One region of the Paenibacillus sp. URB8-2 genome, then DNA from elsewhere that is predicted to be linked to it. Evidence: a T-box and tRNA genes for the amino acid it is inferred to sense, from the RefSeq annotation. Region 1 holds a T-box; the other holds one or more tRNA genes.
The links. A T-box is a leader RNA that pairs with one kind of tRNA and senses whether it is charged. The one in region 1 lies ahead of leuS (leucine--tRNA ligase), so its partner is inferred to be a tRNA-Leu.
Positions count from the first base shown of each region.

Region 2: it encodes a tRNA-Leu, which carries the amino acid that the T-box ahead of leuS (leucine--tRNA ligase) is inferred to sense. The anticodon was not compared.

Region 1 is NZ_AP023239.1:4,116,518-4,131,549, reverse strand. It holds gene cymR (cysteine metabolism transcriptional regulator CymR) at 1-48, shown strand, start outside; gene PUR_RS19080 (glycosyltransferase family 2 protein) at 303-1,184, opposite strand; gene PUR_RS19075 (LacI family DNA-binding transcriptional regulator) at 1,272-2,285, opposite strand; gene PUR_RS19070 (MFS transporter) at 2,615-4,000, shown strand; gene PUR_RS19065 (glycoside hydrolase family 13 protein) at 4,027-5,715, shown strand; gene PUR_RS19060 (cysteine desulfurase family protein) at 5,924-7,069, shown strand; gene PUR_RS19055 (PRC-barrel domain-containing protein) at 7,177-7,698, shown strand; gene PUR_RS19050 (hypothetical protein) at 7,712-7,921, shown strand; gene PUR_RS19045 (AI-2E family transporter) at 8,110-9,177, shown strand; T-box leader at 9,240-9,529, shown strand; gene leuS (leucine--tRNA ligase) at 9,696-12,143, shown strand; gene comER (late competence protein ComER) at 12,474-13,316, opposite strand; gene PUR_RS19030 (ComEA family DNA-binding protein) at 13,471-14,283, shown strand; gene PUR_RS19025 (deoxycytidylate deaminase) at 14,387-14,905, shown strand.
Region 2 is NZ_AP023239.1:1,366,204-1,381,235, reverse strand. It holds gene PUR_RS06490 (FecCD family ABC transporter permease) at 13-1,086, shown strand; gene PUR_RS06485 (ABC transporter ATP-binding protein) at 1,083-1,895, shown strand; gene PUR_RS06480 (ABC transporter substrate-binding protein) at 1,933-3,060, shown strand; gene PUR_RS06475 (organic hydroperoxide resistance protein) at 3,168-3,602, opposite strand; gene PUR_RS06470 (glutathione peroxidase) at 3,788-4,267, shown strand; gene srlD (sorbitol-6-phosphate dehydrogenase) at 4,381-5,160, opposite strand; gene PUR_RS06460 (PTS glucitol/sorbitol transporter subunit IIA) at 5,188-5,553, opposite strand; gene srlE (PTS glucitol/sorbitol transporter subunit IIB) at 5,577-6,581, opposite strand; gene srlA (PTS glucitol/sorbitol transporter subunit IIC) at 6,594-7,139, opposite strand; gene PUR_RS06445 (transcriptional regulator GutM) at 7,157-7,579, opposite strand; gene PUR_RS06440 (sugar-binding transcriptional regulator) at 7,595-8,572, opposite strand; gene cysK (cysteine synthase A) at 8,810-9,742, opposite strand; tRNA gene PUR_RS06430 (tRNA-Leu) at 9,900-9,982, opposite strand; gene PUR_RS06425 (helix-turn-helix domain-containing protein) at 10,052-10,420, opposite strand; gene PUR_RS06420 (XRE family transcriptional regulator) at 10,567-10,788, shown strand; gene PUR_RS06415 (PAS domain-containing protein) at 10,850-11,476, shown strand; tRNA gene PUR_RS06410 (tRNA-Leu) at 11,575-11,657, opposite strand; tRNA gene PUR_RS06405 (tRNA-Glu) at 11,661-11,735, opposite strand; gene ald (alanine dehydrogenase) at 11,890-13,023, opposite strand; gene PUR_RS06395 (ABC transporter substrate-binding protein) at 13,193-14,392, opposite strand; gene PUR_RS06390 (ABC transporter ATP-binding protein) at 14,464-15,032, opposite strand, start outside.

The sequences.
Region 1 (15,032 bases):
ACTTTCAAGGAAGAGAGCCATATCGACAACTACATGTTCTATATTTAACTTCAGTTTTCTCTGAAGTAGTAAAAACGTTGGTGTATCCATATTTTAGCCCCCATTTGGGGGCTTTTTTACAATAAAAAAATAACCCGAAAATTCGGGTATTTCTTAGGGAGGGAAGATCACCTTTGGAACAAGAGCAAAGAATATGGGAGCTTGAGGAACGTGTGACCGAATTAGAGAGTAAGATGAATCGTCCAACCTCGCGTAATTATCTCAGAACGTTAATTTGGATCATATTAGGCGTGTTTTTATTATTAGTAGGGAACTCTTGATATACATCTGGATAGAGCCATGGTTAAAAGTTCTTCGTTGAACACACGGGATTGTCTATTTCGCTCAATTAGCCAATTAGCAAAACCTGCTGCTGCTTGATAGTCCTCATAATTTTCAGCATTAACCCGGAACTCAGCCAATTTAACGAATTGTGCGTATTCCTCATCCGATAATTGGATGCCTAGCCCAGAAAGTTGTCTCTGACGGATTCTCCGCGCCGAATCATCTTGTATAACTCGCTTCGTATTGGACACTTGTCCCCCATGAAGTCGATAATACATTAAATTATGGGGGATATTTGCTAATTGCGCGCATGTGGAAAGCCTATTCCACAGTTCGTAATCTTCGGCATGGGGGTAGTTATGATCATAGCGAATATGAAGACGATCTACTGAACTTCGGCGCATCATCACGGAAGGGTGTAATATGCAGCAGTAAAATAATAGCCAGACCTTTATTTCCTCGTGATTCATAGGATTTAACCTGACCGGTCCAAGATAGTTAGTTGTGTATCCTGTTCCACAAATATCTATGCTTGGATTCTGATCCATAAAATAAGCCTGCACTTCCAAGCGGTTTAGTGCAGCTATATCATCGCTGTCCATACGCGCGATGTACTGACCTTGAGCTAGATCGAGTCCTTGATTCAGAGAAGTTACAATACCCATATTCTCGGAATGGAATATTTTCCTTACCCTAGTGTCCCTTATTTCATGTATGATTCCTGCTGATCCATCAGTTGATCCGTCATCGATGATGATCAATTCCAGGTCGTTTAGCGTTTGCAATAAGATTGTGTTAACTGCTTCCTGTAAATACATTGCATTATTGTAGACCGGCATAATTACAGATATTCTTGGCACCAGGCATTCCTCCTAAGTCCTTGTCTCTCATTAATAGGTTATGATGAGACACACTAATGCGCGATAAAAGGACAGAAAAAAGGCATATTACCGCTTAACCAACCTGGCGATGCTGTCTCGAATTTCCAACTGGTGCGATATGGACCAGTGGACAGCAGCCAATTCCTCTCCTTTAATAAGCTTAATGAGATTGCGGGCGGCGACCATGCCCAGTTCGGATGCTGAATACCGGACCGTTGACAATTTTGGCCGGATTATCGCAGCCATATCAATGTCGTCAAATCCAAAGAAGGAGACCTGTTCGGGTACTTTTACCCCATTCTCGGTCAGAAAGTTCATAGCGCCAATGGCCATTCGATCCGTCGCACAGAACACCGCGCTAGGCAATGGGCCTGAAAGATAGAGCTTTCTCATTGAGGTTATGCCGTCTTCAACCGAAAGGCCGCTTTCCAATACGCGTTCGGGACGTACAGGCAGTTGAGCGGCCTTCAATGCCTGTTCATAGCCCAGAAAGCGCTGATTGCCCGCTGAAATATCCCCCGCTGCTCCCCGCAGCATCGCGATATCCCGATGCCCCTGCTGAATCAGATAAGTTACCGCTTCAAAAGCGGCCGAGGTATTGTCGACATGTACGGAAGGAATGGATTGTTCGCGAAAATCCCGGCCTACAAGGATGCAGGGAATCCCCGCCGCTTCAATGAGCTCGAACAGCGAATCCCGGATACCGCTTGCCGATATAATAATTCCGCTGGCCTGCATTTCACGGAACAGGTTGTAATAGTGTATTTCAGAGTCCGGGTTCCCCCCCGACAGTGCAATCATGACGTCGAAGCCGTACAGATGCGCCACTTGATTGATGCCTTCGACCATGTCGTCCAGAACGTTGTTTTTAATCTCGGGCAAAAGCACTCCGATCAGGGAAGTGTTATTCTTGACCAGCGTTCGGGCTATGGCATTCGGACGAAATTGAGTGGCTTCAAGGACGTCCAGAACACGTTTGCGGATTTCACTGTTCACCGTTTGGCTATTATTGATTACTCTGGAAACCGTTGAAATGGAGACATTGGCCATTCGAGCCACATCTTTTATAGTTATTTTCATTATGCACACCGGCTTTCAAGCTAATATTGGAAAAGGTTTTCTGGAAGAAAGGTTTACGGCAAGTTAGTTTATTATATCAGCTTTTCTTGATTTATTTATCCAGCTAACTGAAATCCCGGAGAAAAGAAAGCGCTTGACCTTGTTAGATAGGGAGGAGTATAATCGGTTACAGAAAACGTTTTCTCGTATATTGCAGATAAAAACCTGAATTAGCCCATTTTTTTATATATATAGTGGTTGATTTAAGAGTTTTAGGTTTATTTTTTGATATATTAGAAAACGTTTTCTGAATGGACATGGATTTTAGAGAATAAAAATGGAAAAGGAGCATGAGCATGAGCGATATTGTTGTAAAAGGAAACGAGACTTTGCTGAAAGCGGATTCAAACATTACGCTGAAAGAGAAAATCGGCTATGGTTTCGGCGATTTTGCCAGCCAGCTGCTGTTTGCCGCCGCAATGACTTTTCTGTCCTACTTTTACACGGATGTAATTGGGATCAGCGCCGGGATCATTGGCACTTTAATGCTGATTGCTCGTGTGCTGGATGCGTTTGTTGATGTCGGAATAGGCGCATTGGTCGATAAAACGAAGACCAGGCACGGGAAGGCCCGTCCTTGGCTGCTGTGGATGTCCGGTCCATTTGCGATGTCCGGGGTTCTCTTGTTCACCGTTCCCGGAGGAAATATGACGGTCACTATTGTATACGTTTACGTTACCTATCTGCTGATGAACTTTATCTACTCCGGCATTAATGTCCCCTACGGCGTGCTCAATTCCATGATGACGCAGGATGCTTACCAGCGTTCCCTTCTTAATATTTTTCGTATGACTTTGGCGACTATAGGAGCCTTGTTAATCAATTATTTTACCCTCCCGTTGGTGAAATCATTCGGCGGCGGTCAAAAAGGCTGGATTTTTGCCTTTATTCTGTTCGGTTTGCTCGGAACCTTCTTTTTTCTCGTTACTTTTTTCAGTACCAAGGAAACGGTTACTCCATCTGTTGTGCAGAAGCCTATCCCGTTTAGACGCGCTTTTGGAGCGTTGATGCGGAATAAATACTGGAAATTGATCCTTGGATTTGCTGTAGTCTACTTCATAAATAACGCAATGGGCTCAGGCATGAATATTTACTATGCGCGATATGTGCTAAAAGACGCCGACCTGGTTGGACTGTTGGGCTTGTCCTTGCTCGCTCCTTCCCTGCTTGGATATGCGTTATTGTCCCCGGTCGTCAAGCGAATCGGCAAACGCAATTCATCCATTATCGGAAGTCTCCTCCTGATTTTGGGGTCGCTTGTCATTGCCTTCGGTCCCGAAAGTCTCACGATTGTCTGCCTGGGATTGGTTATTAAAGCGCTCGGGCATGCCGCTATACTCGGTACCTTCTTTGCCATGTTGGCGGATACCATCGAGTACGGCGAATGGAAGACGGGTATGCGTACCGAGGGGCTGGTATACAGCGCGGGAAGCTTCGGCACAAAGGCGGGGGGCGGTTTCGGAGCGGCACTCATCGGTTGGGGACTGGCATTGGGAGGATATGTTGGCGGGCAAGCTACAATCAGTGCATCCGCGCTTTCCTCCATTCATTTCATGTTTATATATGCTCCAATCATTTTGGCTGTCCTGCAAATTGTACTATTGGCATTTTACAACCTCGATAAATTATTTCCGGGTATTGTAAAAGAACTACAATTCGTGAAAACCGCTAAATAAAGTCATCTATAATCGGAGGTCAGCAAATGGAAAAGAAATGGTGGAAAGAAGCTGTATTTTATCAAATTTATCCCCGCAGTTTTCAGGACAGCAACGGGGACGGAGTTGGCGATCTGAAGGGTATTACATCACGGCTGGACTATTTGCAGGAGCTGGGAATTGATGTGATCTGGTTGTCTCCGGTCTATCAGTCTCCCAATGACGATAACGGATATGATATCTCCGATTACCGCAATATTATGAAGGAATTCGGTACGATGGCTGATTTCGATGAGATGCTGGATGCGGCGCATGAACGCGGAATCAAAATCATGATGGACCTTGTCGTCAACCATTCATCGGACGAGCACAACTGGTTCATGGAATCCCGATCCTCCAAGGACAGTCCCTACCGGGATTACTACATCTGGAGGTCTTCAAGAGAAGGGAAGGAGCCGAATAACTGGGCTTCATTCTTTGGCGGCTCGGCCTGGGAGATTGATCCGGCAACCGGGGAATATTACATGCACCTATTCAGCAGGAAGCAGCCGGACTTAAACTGGGAGAACCCGGCGTTGCGGAACGAAATCTACGAGATGATGACCTGGTGGCTTGACAAGGGCGTCGACGGGTTCCGCATGGACGTCATCAATTTCATCTCCAAGGTTCCGCTTCTGCCGGATGGAGAAATTCCGAAGGGCTTGGTTTATGGAAACGGTGTGCCCTATTTCGTGAACGGTCCGCGAATTCATGAATTTTTGCAGGAAATGAATTCCAGTGTGCTGTCCCGGTATGATCTTGTGACTGTAGGAGAGATGCCGGTTGTGGATATCGAAGAGGCGATGCTCTATACGGGCGATGAGCGGAACGAACTGAATATGGTGTTTCATTTCGATCATGTCAATCTGGGTTATGGCGAATATGGACGCTGGTCGGTAGAAGATTGGAAGCTGACCGAGCTGAAGACGATCTTCAGCAAATGGCAGTATGGGCTGGAGGAGAAGGGTTGGAACAGTCTGTACTGGAGCAACCATGACCAGCCGCGGGCCGTATCGAACTTTGGCAATGACAGCGAAGAATACCGCGTTATCTCAGCTAAAATGCTGGCCGTCTGCCTGCATATGCTGAAGGGAAGCCCCTATATCTATCAAGGGGAAGAACTGGGAATGACCAATGTCCATTTCCACAGCATTGAAGATTACAGAGACATTGAGACGGTTAACGGATATCGGGATTTCTGCGGAAGCGGCCTGATTGCGCATGACGCCATGCTGAACGCCATTCATCACAGAAGCCGGGACAACGCCCGCACTCCGATGCAGTGGAATGGAGAACCGAATGGCGGGTTTACGACCGGAACGCCGTGGATTGAAGTCAATCCGAACTATACGGCTATTAACGCAGAGAACGTGCTGGCTGACCCCAATTCTATATTTTACTTCTATCAACAGTTGATTCAGCTTCGTAAGGATAATGACATTGTGGTTTACGGCAAATATGACTTGATTCTGGAGAAGCACGAGGAAATTTATGCCTATACGAGAGCCTGGAATGATGAGAAGTGGCTGGTCATTTGTAATTTTAGCGACAGTACCCCATTGTTTCAATTGCCTGTATCTCTTGCTTCTTATACTTCTGCGGCATGGGTGATCGGGAATTACCCTGAAAGCGTAAGGAATATCGCTTCTTTCCAATTACGACCTTATGAGGCTCTGGTATTCTCGTTAAGGCAGTAGCTTTGTTAATTAGTTATTTTTTCAAAAAAAGACCGGCAAGCCGTCCGTTTTGGGCGAAGCCCTTGCCGGTCTTGCCTTTTTGCGGTATGCTCTCTTAGCACGGTCACAAGATTGTATTTATTTTGTTAATTAATGGTAACCTATAGGTATGCCGGATGATATACAATTTTATGGACAGAATTACAGATAAGGACAGTGAGTTTAATATATGAAGCCGATCTATTTGGACCATGCCGCCTCAACGCCGGTTCACCCGGAGGTAGCAGAGGTCATAATGAAGATAATGTCGGAACAATTTGGCAATGCCTCCAGCGTGCATACGTTCGGGCGCTCCGCCAAAAAGACGGTTAACGGGGCGCGCGATGCCATCGCCGCCTCTTTGGGCTGTTTCTCCGATGAATGGATATTTACCGGCGGGGGCACGGAGAGCGACAACCTGGCGCTGTTCGGCGCGGCTCATTCCCGCAAAGGCGGTCATATTATTACGACGGCCATTGAGCACCACGCGGTGCTGCATGCCTGCCAGGAACTGGAGAAGGAAGGATATTCCTTAACTTATCTTCCTGTCGACGGAACGGGCCGGGTTGCTCTGGAAGACCTCGAAGCCGCGCTTCGGGACGACACGTTTCTGATCAGCATCATGCTGGCCAACAATGAAGTGGGCACGGTTCAGCCCATTGAAGAGATGGGCCGGCTGGCCCGGAAGCGGGGCATATTATTCCATGTGGACGCCGTGCAGGCGCTGGGCTCGGTCCCGATTTCGCTGTCTGATTTGCCTGTGGACTACATGAGCTTTACCGCTCACAAAATCAACGGACCGCAGGGAATCGGCGGCCTCTATGTCCGGCGCGGCGCGCCGCTTCATCCCCGGCTGCACGGGGGCTTGCAGGAACGGGGGCGCCGGGCGGGGACGGAGAATCTGGCCGGTGCGGCCGGATTTGCCAAGGCGGTTGAACTCTCCGTACAGGGTCAAGCGGACAAGCATGAGGAATCCTTGCTGCTTCGGGACCGGCTGCTTCATGGACTGGACCAGGGAATCGGACGGGACGCCTACCATATTAATGGGGATATCGAGCATGGACTGCCGAATATTACCAATATCAGCTTTCCCGGTGTTCGCTCGGACGTCATGCTGATGAATCTCGACATGGAGGGGATAGCCGCCTCGAGCGGATCGGCCTGCACCTCCGGTTCCATCGAAATCTCGCATGTGCTGAAGGCGATGAATCTTCGGGATGATTATTTAAGCTCCGCGATTCGGTTCAGCACCGGTTTGGGTAATACTACTGAAGAAATGGAACATGTTGCCCGGAAAATTGAAACCATTGTCAAACGGCTGCGTAATAAAGACTAGAGTCTTTTGTCGCCGGGGAAGGTATTCCCTTCGTTTCAGGAGCTTCGGCGGCGTTAAGGCTTGCCTGAATTCTCCTAGACTCCCTTAATGTAAGGAGATCTGCGGCCATGAAACTCCAAGATTTTGTCGGTCTTAACGTATTTGGAGTCGATGAAGGTAAAGAAATCGGCAAAATTGTCGATTGTATTTTGGATTCAAACTGGAACATTACGGGTATTGAACTGGAAAGCAAATCTTTTTTCGGCGGTCATGTGAAAGTTGTGGCATGGGAAGACATTGTCGCCTATGGCGAGGATGCCGTGATGATACAGAGTGAGGAGTCCATTCGGAAGAAGGACGCGGACAGCATACCCCACACCTTCTTGGAGGGCAAGAGCAAACTGAAAGGCCTGCAGGTCGTGACGGAGACCGGAACGATCCTTGGAAAAGTGTCCGATGTTTATTTTGACCAAAAGTTGGGAAACACAATAGTAGCACTGGAAATCAGCGACGGTCTGGTGACCGATTTGATGGAAGGCCGTAAATGGCTGCCTTGTTTGCCGGAAATGACTATTGGGGAGAACGCGGTTCTGGTTCCCGCACTTAGTGAAGAACGCTTGGAAAATAATATTAATATCGTCAACGGATAGGTGGAATGTATGTATGAAGTGTCCAAACTGCGGGTCCAAGGATATCGGTAAGATCGGTTCCCATCAATTTTATTGCTGGGGATGTTTCATCGAACTGACGGTGAACGGCGAGAAAATGTCGGTCTATCAGGTTGAAGAAGACGGCACGCTCAGTTCGCTGGACGATTTGTTCTGCGGAGAGGAAATGGTCCAGGAGTTTCCTCATATTCACGCCACTTCCTGAGGCAAGCTGATCGCTTGTCTCAAGAGGCGGTTACATAAGATGGATGGCGTCCAGTCTCCTTGCTGCGATAATGCGGCAGGGGTGGTTGGGCGTTTCTTTTTGTTTGCGATAAACGGCGGTTATTTTTCGGCGGACAGACATATACTTACTTTACAAGCCAGTCCAGTTTGGCCGCAGGAGGTAACGCCATGGAGCAATGGCTCGGAAGCAAATGGTTTCGGTCAATGGTCGGGGTGCTGCTCGCTCTGATCATTTTGTATTTTGTCTGGCTGCTTCATCCGATGCTGCAGCATATTTTCACCTTTTTGAAGGCGGTGCTTGCCCCCTTTCTTGCCGCCATGATTATCTCGTATGTACTCAATCCGGTCGTCAGCATGCTGGCCGGAAGGAAGATGCCGCGCGGAGTGGCCGTACTGCTGATTTATGCCGTATTTCTGACCGCGATTGCAGTCATCGCCGTCAACCTTATACCGATGCTCATTAAACAGCTGGAAGAGCTTAACGAGCATTTGCCGGAGATGACGCTGAGGGCGCAGGGGCTTATGCACAGCATGGATACCCGTCTTATCCCTCCGGGAGTGGAGATGGGGATGAACAACTGGTTTTTTCAGCTGGAAGGCCGTCTTGCCAAAGGAATTTCGAATTTCCTCGACCATATCGGCACGACGATCGGCGTCCTGTTCGACGCTTTTATCGTTCCATTTCTGGTGTTCTATATTTTGAAAGATTTCGATGTGTTTGAACGGGCGCTTGTCTCCTGTCTCCCGCGCTCCCGCCGCAAATCCATTGTGACAATGTTAAAAGATATCGACGAGGCGCTTGGAAATTATATCCGCGGCCAGTTTCTGGTCAGTCTGATTATCGGCACAATGGCTTATATCGGCTACGCTTTGATCGGAATGCCGTATGCGCTGCTGTTCGCGAGTCTTGTGGCCATATTTGAACTCGTTCCGTATTTGGGGCCATTTCTCGGAGCGGCTCCCGCAATCGTGATGGCGTCGACGATTTCATTTCGCCTGGTGCTGCTTGTCGTCGTTGTGAATACGCTGTGCCAGATGCTGGAGAGCAATGTCATCTCGCCGCAGGTCGTCGGCCGGACGCTGCATTTGCACCCGCTGCTTATTATTTTTGCGCTGCTTGTGGGCGGAGAAATCGCCGGCATTGTCGGCTTGATTCTGGCGGTGCCGGTGTTCGCGGCTGGCAAAGTCGTCATTCAGCATCTGATCACCTATTATATGAAGCGGAAACCGGTATGAGGGGAATGCGCATTGACTGGAGCGGCAGGTTTTGTATATAATATTGTGGAATATAAACTTCAAAAGATTCAGTGATGAGGAGCATTAATTTCAGTTGTGTCATGCAGAGAGCCGGTGTACTTGGTGCAAGCCGGTTGACGACAGCGAAATGAACTCGCCTCTGAGAAACGGCGCAAACCGCGGGGCAACTTCCGAAACGGAAAGAGAAGCTTTTCTGACCGGAGAAGATTCCCAAGCGTTAACCGCCGTCGGCCCGCCTACGTTATAGGGCGTTAGAGTGAGCAAGCGACAACGTAAATGTCCGCCTGCTAACTAGGGTGGTACCACGGGAATTCAGCCTCTCGTCCCTAGCGTGTATACGCTAGGGATGGGGGGCTTTTTTTAAATACAAGAATTTATAAGTTTCACGCTTATAAAAGACCTTGTATTTCTACGAGAAACGCACTTGCGTCTTGAAAGACGCCGTCAGGCGTTTCTTCTTGATTGGAGGTTCGCAGCAATTCAAGGAGGAATAGGAAATGAGTGACAGCAAGGGAAATACAGCCGCCCAGGGCTACCGGGCGCAGGTACTGGAACCGAAATGGCAGCAATATTGGGAAGAGCATCACACCTTCAAGACCGGAGAGGAACCGGGCAAACCTAAATTTTACGCACTCGACATGTTTCCGTACCCTTCGGGGGCTGGTCTTCATGTAGGGCATCCGGAAGGATATACGGCGACGGATATCGTCTCCCGCTACAAGCGGATGCGCGGCTACAATGTGCTTCACCCGATGGGCTGGGATGCCTTTGGTTTGCCTGCCGAGCAGCATGCGCTGGATACGGGTCAGCATCCGCGTGATATCACGATCAAGAACGTCAATAACTTCCGCCGCCAGATCAAATCGCTGGGCTTCTCCTATGATTGGGACCGCGAGATCAGCACGACGGACCCCAAATACTATAAATGGACCCAGTGGATATTCATTCAACTGTACAATCGCGGCCTGGCATACGTAGCGGAAGTGCCGGTGAACTGGTGTGAGGCACTCGGCACCGTACTGTCCAACGAAGAAGTCATCGACGGCAAAAGCGAGCGCGGCGGGCATCCTGTCATCCGCAGACCGATGCGCCAGTGGATTCTGCGGATTACCGAATACGCCGAGCGTCTGCTGGAGGATCTGGAAGAGCTGGACTGGTCCGAGAGCATCAAGGACATGCAGCGCAACTGGATCGGCAAATCGAAGGGCGCCGAAGTCACCTTCGGCATCGACGGGCATGATGCGGATCTGACCGTGTTTACAACGCGTCCCGACACCCTGTTCGGAGCAAGCTACTGCGTGCTCGCGCCCGAGCACGAACTGGTAGCGTCGATTACTACCGATGCCCAGCGCCCGGCTGTGGAGGATTACCAGATGCTGGCCTCCCGCAAGAGCGATCTGGAGCGGACAGATCTTGCCAAAGAGAAGACCGGCGTGTTTACGGGCGCCTATGCGGTCAACCCGGTCAACGGCGCCAAGCTGCCAATCTGGATTGCGGACTATGTCCTGGCCGGATACGGCACGGGTGCCATCATGGCGGTTCCCGGACATGACTCGCGTGACTGGGAGTTCGCCAAGCAGTTTGGACTTGACATCATCGAGGTTGTCCAGGGGGGCAATCTGGAAGAGGAAGCTTACAGCGGTGACGGTCCGCATGTCAATTCCGATTTCCTGAACGGACTCGACAACGCAGCGGCCATCCCTGCCATGATCGCCTGGCTTGAGGAAAAAGGCTTCGGCAAGGGCAAGGTTACCTACCGCCTGCGCGACTGGCTGTTCAGCCGTCAGCGCTATTGGGGCGAGCCGATCCCGGTTCTGCATCTGGAAGACGGCACGATGAAGACGGTCCCGGAAGACCAACTGCCGCTGGTTCTGCCGGATGTCGACGCGATCAAGCCTTCGGGCACAGGCGAATCGCCGCTGGCCAACGTGACGGATTGGGTTGAGACGGTCGACCCGGAGACCGGCATGAAAGCCCGCCGCGAGACGAACACGATGCCGCAGTGGGCCGGCAGCTGCTGGTACTATCTGCGTTACATCGATCCGCATAACGACAAGGAGCTGTGCTCACCCGAGAAGCAGAAGGAATGGCTGCCGGTCGATCTGTACATCGGCGGCGCCGAGCATGCGGTGCTTCACCTGCTGTATGCCCGCTTCTGGCATAAGGTGCTGTACGATATCGGTGTTGTTAACACGAAGGAGCCGTTCTACAAGCTGGTCAACCAAGGCATGATTCTCGGCACGAACAACGAGAAGATGAGCAAATCGCGCGGCAATGTCATCAACCCCGACGAGATTGTGGGCGAATTCGGCGCGGATACGCTGCGCATGTATGAAATGTTCATGGGTCCGCTGGAGGCAACCAAGCCTTGGAACGCAAACGGCGTGGAAGGCATTCACCGCTTCCTTTCCCGTGTATGGCGCCTGTTCGCAAATGAAGAGGGCGGTCTGAGCGCCAAAATCACTGAGAACGGCGGCACCGAAGAATTCAAGCGCACCTGGCACAAGACGATTAAGAAAGTGACTGATGATTTCGAAAATCTGCGCTTCAATACGGTGATCAGCCAGCTGATGATCTTTATCAACGACGCCTACAAACAGGATACGCTTCCGATCAAGGCGATGGAGAACTTCGCGCAGATGCTGTCGCCTCTCGCTCCCCATCTTGCCGAAGAATTGTGGCAGCTGCTCGGACATGAAGGCACCATCTCCTATGTGGAGTGGCCGAGTTACGAAGAGGCGCTGACTGTGGACGCAGAGGTGGAAATCGTGGTTCAAGTGAACGGCAAAATCGTTCAGCGCAGCCTGATTCCGCAGGACATGGGACAAGAGGAAATGCAGGCGCATGCGCTGGCTCTTCCGAATGTGAGCGCGGCTATCGAAGGCAAGACCGTCCGCAAGGTCATTGCGGTTCCGGGCAAGCTGGTCAATATCGTAGCGGGTTAGCGAAGCACGCCAAACCCCGCGGCGGAGTTTATCCCGCTGCGGGGTTTTTGCGTTTTTTTGCAAATATAAGAATTTATAAGTTTCACGCTTATAAAAGGCCTTATATTTCTACGAGAAACGTACTTGCGTTCGTCAAGGACGCCGTCAGGCGTTTCTTCTTGAAATATCAGAAAGTATAAGCTTCGTGCTTATCCTTAACCTGATATTTTTACGAGAAACGGATGCCTTCCTCTTCCAGAGGACGGCGAAGCCGTTTCTTCTTAGGCTTTTTATGCGAAATATCCCGGTTAAGCTATGCGGCCAAGGCTGGTTATGTCGCAAGGATGTCCCTCATTTCCTATGGGTTATCCCGTCCTGTCCGAACAGCGAATCGAGTTTGGCCACATCCTCATCGTACTTCCCGTGCGTCGTCGCGATCAGCCGCTCGAACACGCCGTCCAGACTGCACCGCAGGTGGTTCAGCGCTTCGGCGGTAATCCCGCCGGGCACTGCGACCCGGTCCTGCAGCTCCTGCGGCGTAAATTCACCTTCGGTCAGCAGCTTGCCCGTTCCAAGCAGCATTTCGCCCGCAAGCTTTCCCGCCAGCATCCGGTCGATTCCGGTCGCATCCGCGGCCGCTTCAATCCAGCGTTCGATAAAGTAGCTAAGGAACGCCGGACCGCAGCTGGAAAAATCGGAAGAGATACGGGTATGGTGCTCGTAAATTTCCACCGGAGTGCCGATATGGGACATCAGCTTAAGCACCTGCACTCTGTCTTCGTCCCCCAGCCGGCTGCCGAGCACGCAGAGCGAGGTTCCGCTGTATACGCTGTGCGTGATGCTGGGAATGATTTTGGCGATTTTGGACGGCAGCGCGCTTTCCAGATGGTAGATCTGAACCGGGCTGGTAATGGAGACGACGATTTGTTCGCTGCGGAGACAATGGCCGATTTCATCGGTCAGCGCTTTAAATTCCATCGGCTTGACGCATAAAAATAAAATATCGCTTCGGACCGCAGTCTCGCCGTTGCTTTCCGCCAGCGTGATCCCGGGGTGAAGCTGCGCGAGCCGAGCCAACTTCTGCGGACTGCGGTTGCTCGCAATCACGTCACCGGCCAGAAGCCCCCCGGAAGAAAGAAAGGCGTCGATCAACAGGCCGCCCATGCTGCCCGTTCCGATAAAACCCACTTTCATCCTGTGGTTCCCTCCTTTCGCGCTTTACTCATTGGCAGTAATGTTCTTCGTTATATGTATGCATTGTAGTCCTGGACTCATGCCTAATATTTAGGTGAAACCTGGAAACCGGTAACAGATTTATCAGAAGACAAGAAGGACGAGGTGAGCGGTTATGAAAAAGACTAAGCTAATCGGCGGAATCGCCGCAGCTATTATCGGAGGCGGTCTGCTCTGGAACGCCGGAAGCGGCCGGGATATTGGAGCAGCGGGTTGGGAAACGCTGAACATCCGGGTGGCGCAGGCGGTTGAAAGCGGGCCGGGGTCGGATGCGGGCGGCAGCCGGGACAGGGATAGCGGGAAGTCCGCAGGGAAGGCCGCATCAGCGGAGAATGCTGCGGCAGCGGATCGCATGGAGCAGGGCCGCAGTCAAGGCGCTGGGGAGGCCGCAACCGCACCGGCGGAGAACGCTGCGGCAGCGGGCGGCAGAGCGGTGCTGGGTGGCGGGCAGGGCGCTGGGGAGGCCGCAACACCGGCAGAGAACGCGGCGGCAGCGGGCGGTAGCGCGGTGCAGGGCGGAGGGCAAGGCGCCGGTGAGCCGGCCGCCTCAACAGCCGAGGCGGCAGCGAAAACCGACGGCATTCTGATGCAGGGCGGCGGGCAGGGCGCCGGGGAAGCCGCAACCGCACCGGCGGCGGATGCTGCGGCGCAATCCAGGGGTGGCGGGAGCCCGTTGGGCAGTGCCGCCGCTCCCACAACTGCGGCGGCGGATGACCAGGCTTCAGCGGAGGGCAAGGTCGATGTCAATACAGCGGGAATCTCCGAACTGACAAGCCTGCCCGGCATTGGCGAAAAGAAAGCGCAGGCGATTCTGGATTACCGAAAACAGCATGGTGCATTCCGCAGCGCGTCCGATTTGGAGAACGTCAAAGGAATCGGCCCGAAGATGCTGGAGAAGCTGAAACCCTACGTTTTTTTTAGCGAATAGCTTTGCCTGACGCCTTATTCGGTAAGCGACGGTTGTTATAGTGCGCGGACGGGGGATATGCTACAATAGTGAACAACGATCTTGGAGAAAATGGGGAACGACAATGACCACTGCCTATCGCAAAGATTGGGATACCTATTTCATGGACATCGCCTTTATGGTTTCGACACGTTCGCGCTGTCCGCGCCGCCATGTTGGCGCCGTGCTCGTCCAGGGCAAGAAGCTGCTTGGCACGGCTTATAACGGTGCTCCCATGGGGGTGCCGGACTGCTCCGAAGAGGGATGCATGGTCTCCGAGCAGTATGAACTGGAGATTGTGGATGGGACGGAGACAATGGTCAAAAAGCAGCGCTGCATCCGGACGATCCATGCGGAGCAGAATTTGCTGCTCTTTACGGACCGGATTGACCGTGAAGGCAGCACGGTATATGTAACTGACGAGCCATGCTGGACCTGTGCGAATATGCTTGCGAACAGCGGCGTCGTCGAAATCGTGTATTTTCGCAGTTATCCCAAGGATACGGAAAAGGTACGGCTGATGATGTCCTCGAAGGGCATCCAGTTCCGCCGGCTGGAAGGGTATGAGCCTCCGCGCGAGACGGTGCTGAGCGTATCCGACTAAGGCGGACGCAGCTTATCAATGAAATTCAGAACAAAGTACCGAAACAGGAGGAAGAACCTCTGTCTAACGCATTATGCGTTTGCAGGGGTTCTTTTTTTGCCTTTTTCGGGGCTGATTGTGTTCCATG
Region 2 (15,032 bases), 2.8 Mb from region 1:
GGGGGCTGCAGAATGAACCCGAAGAGGAATCAACCTTCCGCAATGCCCGCTCAACCGGCGGAATCTGCCGACAAGCACAAACGGGCTTTCCGCATCATTCTGATCGCCGGGCTGCCGATTGTCGTGCTGCTCCTATCCTTTACGGTAGGGCGTTACAGCGTTTCGCTGCCGCAGATGGCGGACATCATCCGGGCCCATCTGCTCGGATTGCCCGATCCGGGACCAGCTTCCGTAAGCATCGTCCTGCTCCATGTGCGCATTCCGCGAATCGCCGCCGCTCTGCTGGTCGGCGGAGCGCTGGCCGCCGCCGGGGCTTCGTACCAGGGCTTGTTCCGCAATCCGATGGTATCGCCGGATATTTTGGGCGCTTCCGCCGGTGCGGGATTCGGCGCGGCGCTCGCGATGCTGCTGTCGCTTGGGCCTGCGGGCATTCAGCTCCTATCGTTCCTGCTGGGCATGGGGGCGGTGGCGCTGACCTACTCCATAGGATCGCTTGTCAGCCGCAGAGGCGGAGCGGTGCTTTCCCTCGTACTGACCGGAATCGTCATTTCCACCGTGTTCAGCTCGTTCACGTCGATCATCAAGCTGGCCGCCGATCCCGACAACAAACTTCCCGCCATCACCTTTTGGCTGATGGGCGGCTTGGCTCTCGTCGGATTGAATGATCTGGCTATTCTTGCCCCGCTTGTGCTCATCGGCTTGACGCCGCTGCTCCTCCTGCGCTGGAAGCTGAATGTGCTGTCTTTTGGCGAGGAGGAAGCCCAGGCGCTCGGTGTCAATACAACCAGAATCCGGATTGTCACCATTATCTGCTCAACCCTGCTGACAGCGACCGCCGTTTCCGTCAGCGGCATGATCGGTTGGGTAGGTCTGATCGTGCCGCATCTCTCCCGCATGGTCGTCGGGCCGAATTACAAAGTGCTGCTGCCCGTCTCCGCACTTTTCGGCGCAACATATTTGCTGCTTGTCGATGATATTGCCCGCAGTGCTCTTACCATGGAAATTCCATTGGGGATTCTGACTGCTCTCATCGGGGCTCCCTTTTTCATAGTGCTGCTCATTACCGGAAAAAGGGGCTGGGAATGATGCTGGAAATCGAAAACCTCTCCTGCGGATACGGCGACAAGCCGGTGGTCACGGACGTTTCCTTTTCGGTTCGGGCCGGAGAAATTATGTGCCTGCTCGGTCCCAACGGCGCGGGAAAAACAACCTTATTCAAAACCCTGCTTTCTTTTCTGAGGCCCTTGGGAGGAACCGTCAAAATCAATGGGCAAAGCACGGCGGGATGGTCCAGACAGATGCTGGCCCGGGCTGTAGGCTATGTTCCCCAGGCGCACAGCGCCCCATTTCCTTTCAGTGTCATCGATGTGGTAACAATGGGCCGCACCGCCCATCTCGGTTTGTTCGCCGCACCGAATTCCAAGGACAAGAGCATTGCCGATGAGGCCTTGGACAGCCTTCAAATCGACTCGCTCCGGGACCGGATCTATACGGAGCTCAGCGGAGGAGAGCGGCAGATGGTCCTGATCGCCCGGGCACTGGCGCAGCAGCCTGACATTCTGATTATGGACGAGCCGACGTCCAATCTCGATTTCGGCAATCAGATCCGGATGCTGGAACAGATCAGGCTGCTCAGCAACCGGGGAATGACGGTCGTCATGACGTCGCATTTTCCGGACCACGCTTTTTTATGCTCCGACAGGGCAGCGCTTCTGCGCCGCGGACTCCCTTTTTTGGCAGGGTCCGTAAAAGAAGTCGTCACGTCCGGAAATCTGAGATCCGCGTATGGCATTGATGTCGAGGTAGCGGAGTTCACCGCCGCCACAGGACAGAAAGTAAAGACCTGCATACCGCTTATGCGAACGGAAAGTCATATGCTTGAGGAGCTCTCTTAACCAAACTTCATCATTCACAAACATAGGAGGTACTATCATGCAAAGAAGATTCAAAGAAAAAAGCTTGCTGGCGTTCATACTAACGGCGGCATTAATCCTGGTTCTGTCAGGATGCGGAAGCAATAATACAAATGGGAATGCCGGTGACACCGGAACCGCAGCATCGCCGGCAGCTTCTCCGCAGACGACTTCCTCGCAGACAGCCGAGGCAGGCAAGACCATTACGGATACCGACGGACGCCAGGTGACAGTTCCTTCGCAAATTAATAAAATTGCTGATGCCTGGCCGGCTCATAACGAGGTCGTGACGATTCTCGGAGCAGGAGACAAAATCGTGTCCACGATCTCTACTCCCAAGTCGGTCCCCTGGCTGTACAAAGTAAATCCGCAGATGAACAATGCCGTGACCGCCTTCACCAAATCTGAGGTGCAAATGGAAGAGGTGCTGAAGAACAAGCCTGACATCGCCTTCGCGTCAACTGGTTCTCCGCTGATTCAGCTTCTGGAGAATGCTGGGATTCCCACAGTAACGCTGAACTTTACGAATTTTGACGAGATGAAAGAATGTTTCCGCCTGACGGGACAAATCCTTGGAGATGACGCAAGCCAGCGGGCCGACTCCTTTATCGGCTATCTGGACGGCAAACTGAAAGATATTACGGCCGTAACGTCCAAAATTGCCGAATCGGACAAGCCCAAAGTGCTGCATATTCAGTCCCTGTCACCGCTTCAAGTGGACGGCAAGGATACGATGATCCAGAACTGGATTGAAGTAGCAGGGGGCATCAACGCCGCTCAAGAGCTGAGCGGCAACATGAAGCCAGTGAGCCTGGAGCAGATTATTTCCTGGAATCCGGATTACATTATGATCGGCAGCGGTTTGACGGATACCGACCACATTATGGACGATCCCGCTTGGAAGACGCTGAATGCCGTCAAGAACGGCCATGTCTATAACAACCCGAGCGGCGCGTTCCTTTGGGACCGCTACGGCGCCGAAGCCGCGCTGCAAATCCAATGGGCGGCCAAGACGCTTCATCCCGACCTGTTCCCCGATCTGAACATGGTTCAGGAAACCGTAAGTTTCTACAAGCAGTTTTTGAATTACGACCTTACGAACGACGAAGCTCAGCTGATCATTGACAGCAAGCCTCCGGCAAAGTAAGATCCTTCTAAACTCCAGCCATTGGGTCATTCAAAAAAGACTCGCTTTCGCCAACGCGGAAACGAGTCTTTTTTATGCATATTTCGTCTGCCAGCTTAGCGAAGGAATTACTGACGGCTCATTTCCAGCACATTTAGCTCCACCTCGATATTTCCCCTCGTCGCTTTGGAGTACGGACAGAAATCATGGGCTTTCTTCGCCAAATCCTCCGCTTTGTCATGGTCAACACCCGACATTTTCACATCAAGCCGTACAGACAGCTTAAATCCACCGTCGCTCTCATCTTTGCCGATGGATACGTTCGACGTAACCTCCACATCCTGAAGCTTGACACCTTCCTTACGGGCAACATTGGCTAGCGCACTTTCATAGCAGGCGCCGTATCCTGCAGCAAACAGCTGCTCAGGATTCGTGCCCGTTCCTCCCGAACCGCCCAGTTCTCTGGGCATGCTCAGATTATGCTTCAAGGCGCCGTCGGAGGATTCAAATGAGCCTTCACGTCCGCCGCGAACCGTTGCAGTAGCTGTATACAGTGCTTTCATTAATATCGTCTCCTTTATAATCCAATTTCCCACCCTGACACTACCTTTAATTAAACTTGAGGCGCGATTTGAAACGGGAAAATACAAAAAATTTTAAATTTACTCAAAAGGTCTTGATTGTGATTGTAAATTGTTTAAAATTAAATTGTTATAAATACAATATGGTTTAGAGGAGGCCCTAATTCATGAGCGTTTATGATTACCAAGCCAATACCCTGCGCGGTCAAGAAGAATCATTGTCCAAGTATGAAGGCAAGGTGCTGCTTATTGTGAATACGGCGAGCAAGTGCGGCTTCACCCCCCAGTATGAAGGTCTGCAGAAGTTGTACGAAAAATTTAAGGACCGTGGCTTCGAAGTGCTCGGCTTTCCGAGCAATCAGTTTGCATCACAGGAACCCGGCAGCAGTGCGGAAATCCAGGAATTTTGCCAGCTCAACTACGGTGTCTCCTTTCCGATGTATGAAAAAATCGATGTCAACGGCGACAATGCCCATCCTTTATACAAATATTTAACGAAGGAGGCTCCCGGCGCGCTCGGCTCTAAAAGCGTAAAATGGAACTTCACCAAATTCCTGGTCGACAGCGAAGGGCGCGTGCTGAAACGTTTTGCCCCGACAACGACGCCGGAAAGCATTGAAGATGAAATTAAGAGTCTGCTTGATTGAATAACACTACAGCCGGCATTTCCCGAAAAAAGAAAAAAGGATTGCGCAGCATTACTCTCCTGCTCAATCCTTTTCGTTATTCTATCAGCATTCGTTCCTGAGGCACTCCCCGGTTAGTGCATGACCTGGCCGCCCGTCACGTTAATGGATTGCCCCGTCATATAAGACGCTTTATCGGATGCGTAAAAGATAACGGCATTGGCGATATCATCATACGTGCAGCCCCGCTTCAGCGGCACTTTATCCGTATATACCTGCTCCACCTCTTCCGGTTTGATGCCAAGTTTTTGGGCATATTGGGGAATCAGGCTCTGGAACATCGGCGATTTCAGCAGATTGCCCGGCATAATTGAGTTGACACGGATATTGTGCTCCGCCAGATCAAGCGCAAGGCTTTGCGTCAGCCCCACCCCGCCGAATTTGGAAGCGGAATATGCCGAATTATGCTTGCTGCCGACCTTGCCCGATTTCGAATTGATTTGGATGATATTTCCCCCGCCCTGCCCGATCATTACTCGCGACACTTCTCTTGCGCACAAAAAGTATCCGGTGAGATTTACGTCGACGGTTAAATTCCAATCTTCCAGGCCAAAGTCGGTAATTTTACGGCTCTTGGCGACACCCGCCACATAAACAAGCAGATCAATGCGCCCCAAGGCTTCCGTTGCCTTGCCCACCATCTCGATTACTTCGTGTTCATGGATGAAATTTACCGCTACAGCCAGCGCTTTTTGTCCATGATGTTCTTTCACGGTCCGGGCCACGCTCTCCGCCTGTTCACCGTTTAAATCAGCCACTACAATATCATAGCCTTCGTCAGCGAGACGATAGCAAAGCGTTTCTCCCAAACTTTGGCCTCCGCCGGCAACTATTGCCACTTTACGTTTACTCATATCCTTAACTCTCCTTTATCGATCTTTTTATTTTTTGATAATTTTAATTTCGCCGCCGATTCCCGGTTTGTGAAAATCCTTGTCCTCCAAATACAGCGTGCCGGGCAGCCCTTCCGTTTCTCTTCCATCAAACTGAAGGGTGATATGCCCCAGCAGCTTTAAATTTCTGGACACTTTGCTTCCGACCGAAGTGATCGTATACTCGATGCCATCCAGGAGCAGAACATCTCCCTTTTCGATTTCGCCTTCAACATCGTTTATATGGATCAGAAGACAATAATCCGCCACATCCGAAGGCGCGTTCTCACCGAACAGCACAAAGATTTTATCTTCAATAAAATCAAACACCGACGAACCGATCTGCGTAATCCGGGTTTGATAAACGGTTTGCATAACAAAGTCCTCCATTCAGGTCATTAACTGTACAGGCCGAAGCTGGCCAACCAAGCGATAAAGACCGTGGGTGCCCCGGTAAGAAACCGGCCGTACAATACGGCTGGCACACCTACTTCGATCGTCTCCACCTCAGCCTCCGCCAGCCCCAGTCCCACGGGAACGAAATCGGCGGCAGCCTGAGAATTGATGGCGAACAGGGCGGGCAGCGCCAGATGCGGCGGGATATTTCCTTTGCCGATTTCAACTCCGATGAGAGTGCCGACAACCTGCGCGATAACCGAACCCGGTCCCAAAAAAGGAGACAGCAACGGAAATGAGCATACCAGCGAGATCAGGAGCAAGCCGGGCAGAGAGCCCGCGAACGGCGAGAGGAATTTGGCGAATACGTCGCCGATTCCCGAGGCGTTAATAATCCCGATCAACATCGCCACAAAGGCCATGAAAGGCAGAATGGTCTTGATAACCGTCTCGATCGCTTCCCGTCCCGCCTGATAGAACACGCTTACAATGGAGCCCATTGCCATGCCGACCCGTGCCAGCAAGCCTTTCGGCTTTTGCTGTTCACTTATTTTTTGGTTTGCGCTATACTTAGGTTGAGTTTTTATTTCTGCATCACTTTTTTCGGGCTGGGCTGTATGGGGTGTTGCAGCACCTTCATACGGCTCAATGTCCGAAACCTTCACTCCGGATACATAGATTTCCTCGGTAATATGCTTTGCCAGCGGTCCGCTCTTCCCCGTCGGGAGCACATTAATGGTCAAGATCCCTTTTTGCGGATACACGCCGCAGCGCAGTGTCCCTCCACAGTCGATGATCACGCAGGCGATTTCCTTTTCAGGCACGCTTGTTTTAAAGCCGTCTACCAGTTCGGCCCCGGTAAGCTCCGCGATGCGGTCGGCAATATCCGGTTTCGTCCCCCCTGTTATGTAGACCACCTTGTTTTTTCCCTCAGTCGGCCTGATAATGAGCGGACCACCAAACCCGCCTGTTCCCGCTTTGATAATAACCGCATTGTAATGACTCATGTTTACCACCTCCTACAAATTAACGGTTTCTTTCAGTTTTACTTTCTGCTGCTTCTCGACGATGGAAGTGGTAAGGTCGGTTACCCAGCCTCTGAAAAAGTTCGTTACAATCCCTACCAGGAAGTACCGCAGCGCCAGCTCCGTCGTGTTGAGGCCCAGTGTAGTGATGCCTGCAGCGATTCCCAGGAATACGAACAGTTCTCCAGGATTCACATGCGGGAACAATCCGTTATGCGTGTGGCAGGAATAAGAGGCCGCGGCATAGTAGCTGGGTTTGTATTTTTCGGGCAGGAATCTTCCCAGCGAGAGGGTCATCGGATTGGCAAGAATAAAAGTGCCTACAATCGGAAGGATAAAATAGCGCGTGAACGGATTTTTTGCCGATTTCCTTGCGACTCGCTCCACTCGTTCCTGGCCGATCAGTTGAATCAGCGCATTCATGGCCACCAGCAGCATAATCAGCAGCGGGACAATTCCTGTAACCAGATTGGTGAAGGTCACGCCTCCCTGCCTGAACAGATTCATAAAGCCGTTGGCCAGGTTTGTTACAATATCCATACTTTCACCCCATTTTGCTATTTTTTAGCCGGTATTAGTCTTTCGAGCCAGGTCTTCTTAAGCTTCAATTCACCTCCATTTGAAATAATCTTATAGCTGCTTATGGCATCCCTGATAGCGCCTTTTGTCAGCTTGTCGAACCCCGCGAGGTCTTCCTCTTCCAGCTTCGGAAGCGGCTTGCCTTCCAGACCTTTCAAGGATCGCACTCTGGAAAAGACCGTAACTCCCTGCATCTTGGCGGCTTTCAGAATGTTTCCATGCGAGTCGATTGCGAGCATAACAACAGTGCCTGCCCTGAACCTTCCCGTCTTTTTGCCAATGGCAACTCGCCCGATCCGCCTCAGTTCCGTGTAATGCCGATTGAAATGTCTGATTTGCAGGAACCCGAGCACACTTTGCAAGAGCCATGACAACGCAATCACAATAATGATAAATCCCATGATTAATCACCCCCTTCAATTCATTGCGTGCGATTGATCTTGAGCCGCCAGACGGAGTATCTCTACCGCGGTTTCTTCATTGGTAACCAAGGTGTTGATATATTTGCCCTTGATGGCCCCGATAATGGAAGGTGCCTTCTCTGCCGATTCTGCCAGAGCAATTGTATACCGGGTGTTCCGAAGCCGTTCCAGAGGAATTGCAATCGTTCGCTCGGTTAGTTCAGATTCAATTAAATTCCCTTCCGAGTCGTAGAACCTAGAACAAATATCGCCGATCGCGTTATGCCGGTTTAGGTCGGCAATCTCCTTGTCGCCGTAAAATCCGGTCCAGATCATGTTGGAATTGCTGATGGGAGCACCGATGCCGACTACAGCGACCGTAAGACGATCCCACAGATCGGATATTTTGCGAAAATAATGCGCTTGCACGATTTCGTCTCTCGTTTCCTTGCGTTCCACAACGGCCGCTGCGTCAATCAGATACGCTTCTCCTCCGTAGTCATTCGCGATGCTGTACACGATGGCATTGACGTGGTACTTCGTTTCCATCGGTCCGGGCCCCCCAACCAGGGGAACGAAATGCGCGGAACGCTGTTCGCAATCGGTAAATTCTCCGATCAGACTTCCCATGGTGGTGCCCCAGGCAAATCCTACGACATCGCCGTCCACTATTACATTTTTCATCAGCTCTGCCCCCGCTCTGGCCACGGCCTTTTTCCGTCCCGACTCGGACAATTCAGGGTTGGAGGGCACGACAACTACCCTTTTCAGTTGAAATACGCTTTCCAAATGTTCCTCAATTTCGTACTTGCCTTCACCCTCCGTAATCTTGATCTGAACCACGCCTTCTTCCCGAGCTCTCTTCAGCAGACGGCTAATTGAAGTGCGGTATATGCCCAGCGCCTTTGAGATTTCGCTTTGCGTCATGTCATCGAGATAATACATTCGGGCGATTTGAGCCAACAGCCTTCTATCTTCATCATGGATTGTCATCAGCTTTCTCTCCAGACCCTTTATATTCTTGCACATATGTGCTTTTTTATTTATCATTTGTGCTTCATGGATTTAGTATACGCTTACAGCTTCTTTTCGTCAATACGGGCGGGAAGGCTTTTTTAGCACAGCTTATACATTCATATATTTTAAAAAAAGACCGGTCAACGGGCATTTCTGCTCGTCGACCGGTCCCTCTGACCGCTTCCTTACACGGCTCGAATGCCGCTCTCATTTTTACTCTTCGGGAAACAAATCGGTTGAAATGTACCGTTCACCGGTGTCCGGCAGAATGACGACGATGTTCTTGCCTTGATTCTCCGGTCTTTTGGCCAGCTGGTAAGCGGCGAATGCCGCGGCCCCGGAAGAAATCCCGACAAGCAGCCCTTCCTTCCTTGCCAGCTTTTGCGCCGTTTGTATCGCCTCTTCATTCTTCACCGTGATGATCTCATCCACCGCGGCCCGGTTAAAGTTAGCCGGCACGAAGCCCGCTCCGATGCCCTGTATCGCATGAGGACCTCGCTGCCCGCCGGATAGAACAGGCGAACCGGCCGGTTCCACGGCCACTATGCGCACTTGCGGATTGCGCTGCTTAAGAACCTCGCCGACCCCCGTGACCGTTCCTCCGGTACCTACACCGGCGACGAAAATATCCACTTTTCCCTCGGTATCGTTCCAGATTTCTTCGGCCGTCGACTTCCGGTGAATATCGGGGTTGGCCGGATTTTCAAACTGCTGCGGGATGTAGGAATTAGGTATCTCGGCGGATATCTCTTCCGCTTTGCGGATCGCGCCCGCCATGCCCTCCGAAGCCTGGGTCAGCACGAGTTCCGCCCCGAGCTGTTTCAGAAGCTTTCGGCGCTCCGTACTGAAGGATTCGGGCAAAATAATAATCAAGCGGTAGCCGAGAGCCGCCGCCGCAAACGCAAGACCGATGCCGGTATTTCCGCTGGTCGGCTCGATGAGGGTCGTGTCTTTATTGATGAGTCCCTTGTCTTCGGCATCCTTGATCATGGCGTAGCCGATCCGGTCCTTTACACTGCCCGCCGGATTGAAATACTCCAGCTTGGCCAGAATGTTCGCTGCAGCGCCATCCTCTTTGAAACTGGACAATTCGAGAAGCGGTGTATTTCCAATCAGTTCGGTCAAGTTCTTAGCGATTTTCACCATTTGCACAGCCTCCAAAATTAAGTTTTCAAACCGTACGCTCATCTATTCCAATGCAAAAACTCGGTATTAAGATCATACTGGAATTCCCATCACTTGTAAAATCGCCATTTGCAGAAAAAATAAAAAAAGCCCTGCTGCGCAAGGCTTCTTTACTGTATGCGGTAGAGAGGACTCGAACCTCCACGGGCGTACGCCCACTACCCCCTCAAGATAGCGTGTCTGCCATTCCACCACTACCGCGCGGTGAATGATCTTTTTGAGACCAACACATGTTATTATACTCGCTTATTCTGCAAAAGTAAAGCTAAATTATTCGGGAAGCTGTTCATCCTGTATCCGTCTGCGGTATTTAGAAAAAGCGAGATATTCTTTAATAAATTCCTTCTCGCGAGGCTCCAGCTCATCGAAATGGCAATTGGATTGCCGTATATGTTCAAAAAAATAATCCTCGCTCCCTTCACGCAGTATGGACGGAGAGGTCTTGCCCAGAATGAGCCAGTCCAGACTGACGCCGAAAAAAGCGCCGATTTCGATTAATTTATGCGTTCCGGGCGTGGACTTGCCCCGTTTCCAGTCTCCCATATTGCCTGTACTGATGCCGAGCTGCTCACAGAACGATTTTTTGGTAATACCTTTTTTGTTAATCAAAAGCTCAATTCGATCATAAATGGACTGCATTTCCAAACCGCCTTCCGAAATTATGACAAATTACTTATAAAAGTCATCTATCGTTGTAAAATGACGTAAAAAAGTATATAATTAACTAATCTTATGCCTTATCCCATTATATCATACGGCTGGAATGTCGATAAGAGGTGAGCGAGATGAGCAGCAAAAAGCCCATAACCCCTTACGGATGGGCGATCAAGCAGCGCCTGGCGGAGATGATGCTGAGTCAGAAGGACTTTTGCCAAAAGTACGGCATTCCGCCCTACCGCCTGTCCAATCTCATTTACGGAACACGCAGAGCCATGCGCTACCGCCGGCAAGTCGACCAACTGCTGGAGATACCTCCGAACATTCCGGGTGAACCGGAAAATGATTGAGCTTCCATTTAATCTGCTTAATCTTAGTATTCCATCCTGATCATGTCAAGGAGCGATCCCTTTGTCTGAAAGCGCTTTGTCCCTTGTTACCCGACTGACTTACACTCTGCCCGGCAGCGTACTGGCTATCGACAAACGAGGTCACATCACCGCTGCGAACGACTCATGGAAAGCCTACGGTATCGCCGCGGGCCTCTCAGCGGGCTTTGAGTGGATGGGAATCGATTATTTTGAACTGATGCGGGAGCTGATTCTGCCGCCGGACTATATGACCGAGCTTATTCAGGCCCTTCAGTCCATCTTTCTGGGTGAGCGTCTCGTTTTCAGCGGCCGGTTTCCCAAACCTCCTTTTCTGAGGGGAGGAAAATGGTTTCAGATCGAGGCTTTCCCCATACCGGAAGAGACGAATGGAGCGACCTCTTTTGTTCTGCTGTCCCACCGTCATGTCCCTTCTGTCACCGACTCGCTGCCTTCCAAGCCGCCGGTCAAGTCTCCATACCGAAAGCCGCTTCCTTTCCTGCCGATCTGTGCTTCCTGCAAATCCGTCCGCAAGGGCGGGCATTGGGTTCCTGTCGAACGCTTCCTCCAACAAGAGCTTCATGTCGAATTAACCCATGATATTTGTCCGGCTTGCATCACCCAGCTGTATCCCCAATATGCCGGCGCTTTGAATTGGTTGGCGGAGTAGTTCTGAGCTCGCAATATATTGGTCCGGCCTCATCTCAAAAATTCCCTTGATACAAAAAAAGAACCCTGATCTCTCAGGATTCTCTTTCTTGGTTATTATGCGGTAGAGAGGACTCGAACCTCCACGAGCGTACGCCCACTACCCCCTCAAGATAGCGTGTCTGCCATTCCACCACTACCGCTTATGGTGACCCGTAGGGGATTCGAACCCCTGTTACCTCCGTGAAAGGGAGGTGTCTTAACCCCTTGACCAACGGGCCTTACTTTAGTGTCACAACAAAAATGAGTATAACAAATCCTCATTCATCTGACAAGCATTATTTTTTAGAATAAAATACGGCGGCTTGCCACATGGATGCAAACCGCCGTCCCCCTTTCTCCGCCCTTCCCGCGGAGAAAGAAGGAAGGCCTGTTTTAAAAGAGGCCCGTCTCCTTCAAAGCTTCCAATCCGTCCTTAAATTCATAGCCTAAACTTTCGGCCACTGCCTGATTGGTGACTTGTCCGGCTGCCACATTGATGCCTCGTGCGAGCGCGGCATTGCCTTCCGCCGCCTCACGCATGCCGAAATTCGAAATTCGCAGCGCGTATGGAATCGTTACATTTGTCAGCGCCAGCGTCGATGTTCGGGCGACCGCTCCCGGCATATTGGCGACTGCATAATGAACAACCCCATGTTTGATATAGGTCGGATTCTCATGAGTGGTAATCCGGTCGATGGTCTCAATTGAACCTCCCTGGTCGATAGCGACGTCAACGATAACCGAGCCTTCCGTCATCTGCCGGACCATATATTCCGTGATCAGCTTCGGCGCGCGGGCGCCCGGAATCAACACGGCGCCAATCAGCAAATCGGCTTTACGGACCGCCTCCTCGAGATGATAGGAATCCGACATGATGGTGATCAGCCGTCCGCCGAAAATATCGTCCAGCTCCCGAAGCCGGTTCGCATTCAAATCGAGGATGGTAACCCTGGCGCCCATGCCGATCGCGACCTTTGCCGCGTTCGTTCCGACAACGCCTCCTCCAACGATAACGACTTCTGCGGGCCTCACTCCCGGTACGCCGCCCATTAAGATGCCTTTACCGCCATGCGGCTTCTCCAGCAGCCCTGCGCCGATCTGAACGGCCATCCGTCCCGCTACTTCGCTCATAGGCGTCAGCAGCGGCAGCGAGCCGTCTGGAAGCTGAATCGTTTCGTAGCCGACGGCGACAACTCCACTGTCCACCAGCGCCTTTGTAAGACCCGCTTCGGGAGCAAGATGAAGATAAGTGAACAGGATCAGATTCCGGCGGAAGAAGCCATACTCTTCCGGCAGAGGCTCCTTCACCTTGATCACCATCTCCGCTCTGGACCAAACCTCCGAAGGGGCGGAGAGAATTTCAGCCCCTTTATTCCGGTATTCCGAATCGTCGAATCCGCTGCCAGTACCGGCGGAAGTCTCAATCAGCACAGTGTGCCCCGCCTTTTTTAGCGCTTCGACTCCCGCCGGTGTGATACCCACACGGTTTTCGTTATTCTTGATTTCTTTCGGTATACCGACAATCATGCTTATTCCTCCTTCTCGTATATGGCAAGATAGCAGGACAGCCGCCCCATTGACAAATGGAGCGGCTTCCTGAGCAGCCTAGCGATATTTTGGAAATGAATTGTCTTTTACGAAAGAGAGATCAAATCGAATTTGCCGTTATCCCATCAGCTGCTGAAGTGCTGCAAACTTACGGATTAACCTTGGTTTCGAAAGTTTGCTTGCCGCCTACGAATTTCAGTACAACAGCCGCTTTAACCGGGTCATGCGATTCGTTCATCGAAATTTTGCCAGTGGCAAGCTGCAGATCTTTGGTCGCTGCCAGAGCATCTTTGATCTTGGCCGGAGTGGCTTCCCCTGCGCGGGTAATAGCGTCGGCTACCAGCTTAACAGCGTCATAGCCAAGGGCTGCCATGCCGTCCGGTACTGCATCACCGTTGCCCGCTTTGTATGCGTCAACGAAGGACTTAACTTCAGGAGCAGTATCTTCCGGCGAATAGTGGTTGGACATGTAAGTGTTGTCCAAAGCTGCTGCACCTGCGATTTCTGCAAGCTGTGGAGAATCCCAGCCGTCGCCGCCCATGAACGGAACCGTAATTCCCATTTCGCGGGCCTGTTTCAGGATTTTGCCGACTTCTTCATAGTAGCCTGGCAGGTAGATAACATCCGGGTTAGCTTCTTTAATACGTGTCAGTACGGCTTTGAAGTCAGAGTCCTTTTGTTGGTAAGACTCTTTGCTCAGGATTTGTCCGCCGTTCTTTGTGAAAGTCTCTTCAAAGAAGGTTTGCAGACCTTTAGAGTAGTCACTCGAAGTATCTGTGTAGATAACAGCCGTTTTTGCTTTCAGCGTGTTGCTTGCAAAGTTAGCCATTACTTGTCCTTGGAAAGGATCGATAAAGGAAGCGCGGAACACCCACTCATTCACTTTGCCGGAACGCTCATCAACCGTAACTTTCGGGTTGGTTGCAGAGGAGCTTACGAGCGGAATTTGTTTCTCTTGAGCAACCGGAACGATTCCCAATGTGTTAGTGGAAGTCGTTGAACCGATAATGGTTACCACTTTGTCGTTGGTAATCAGCTTTTGCGCGGCTTGTGTTGCTTCTTCGGATTTCGAAGCGTTATCGGCTTCAATCAATTCAAGCTTCTTGCCGAGGACACCGCCTGCATCATTGATTTCTTTAACTGCGAGCTTCGCGCCTTTCAGAGCCGAGTCGCCGAAGGAAGCCTGGCCGCCCGTGAGCTCAAGGACAGCCCCGATTTTGATAGTGTCTCCGGCAGAGTTGCTGCCGCTTGCGGAATTTCCGCTGTTCTCTGTCTTGTTGCTGCCGCAGCCTGCTGCCAATACAGCAGTCAGTACTGTCGACAAAATAATGGCCCCGATTTTCTTCATTGTTCTCCCAGCCTCCCAGATAATTTAATTTATATGTTGGTTCTGTGATGCCATGATTAGAACTAACCGCGTTAGTGCCCGAGATAAGCCATTTTGATTTCTTCCGAATCCGCCAATTCCTTGGCGTCTCCTTCCAGTACGACTCTGCCGGTTTCCAGCACATAAGCGCGGTGGGCGATTTTGAGTGCCTGATGCGCATTTTGTTCAACCAGCAGCACGGTCGTTCCGGCCGCGTTCACTTCCTGGATAATCTTAAAAATATCCTGTACCAGAAGCGGGGCAAGGCCCATGGACGGTTCATCCAGCAGCAGCAGCTTCGGATGTCCCATAATGGCGCGTCCCATAGCGAGCATCTGCTGTTCGCCGCCGGACAGTGTTCCGGCCTGCTGCTTCTTGCGTTCCCGAAGACGCGGGAAGGTGTTGTAGACCTTCTCGAAATCGGCCGCCAAATTGCTGGAATCCTGCAAATAAGCGCCGAGCTCCAGATTTTCCTCTACAGACATATTGGCAAACACGCGTCGTCCTTCGGGGCAATGGATCAGCCCCTGCTTGACGATCGCCTGAACGCTCTGGTTCGTAATGGATTTCCCCAGAAATTCAATGCTTCCGGTCTTCGGCTTAAGCAATCCCGAAAGCGTCT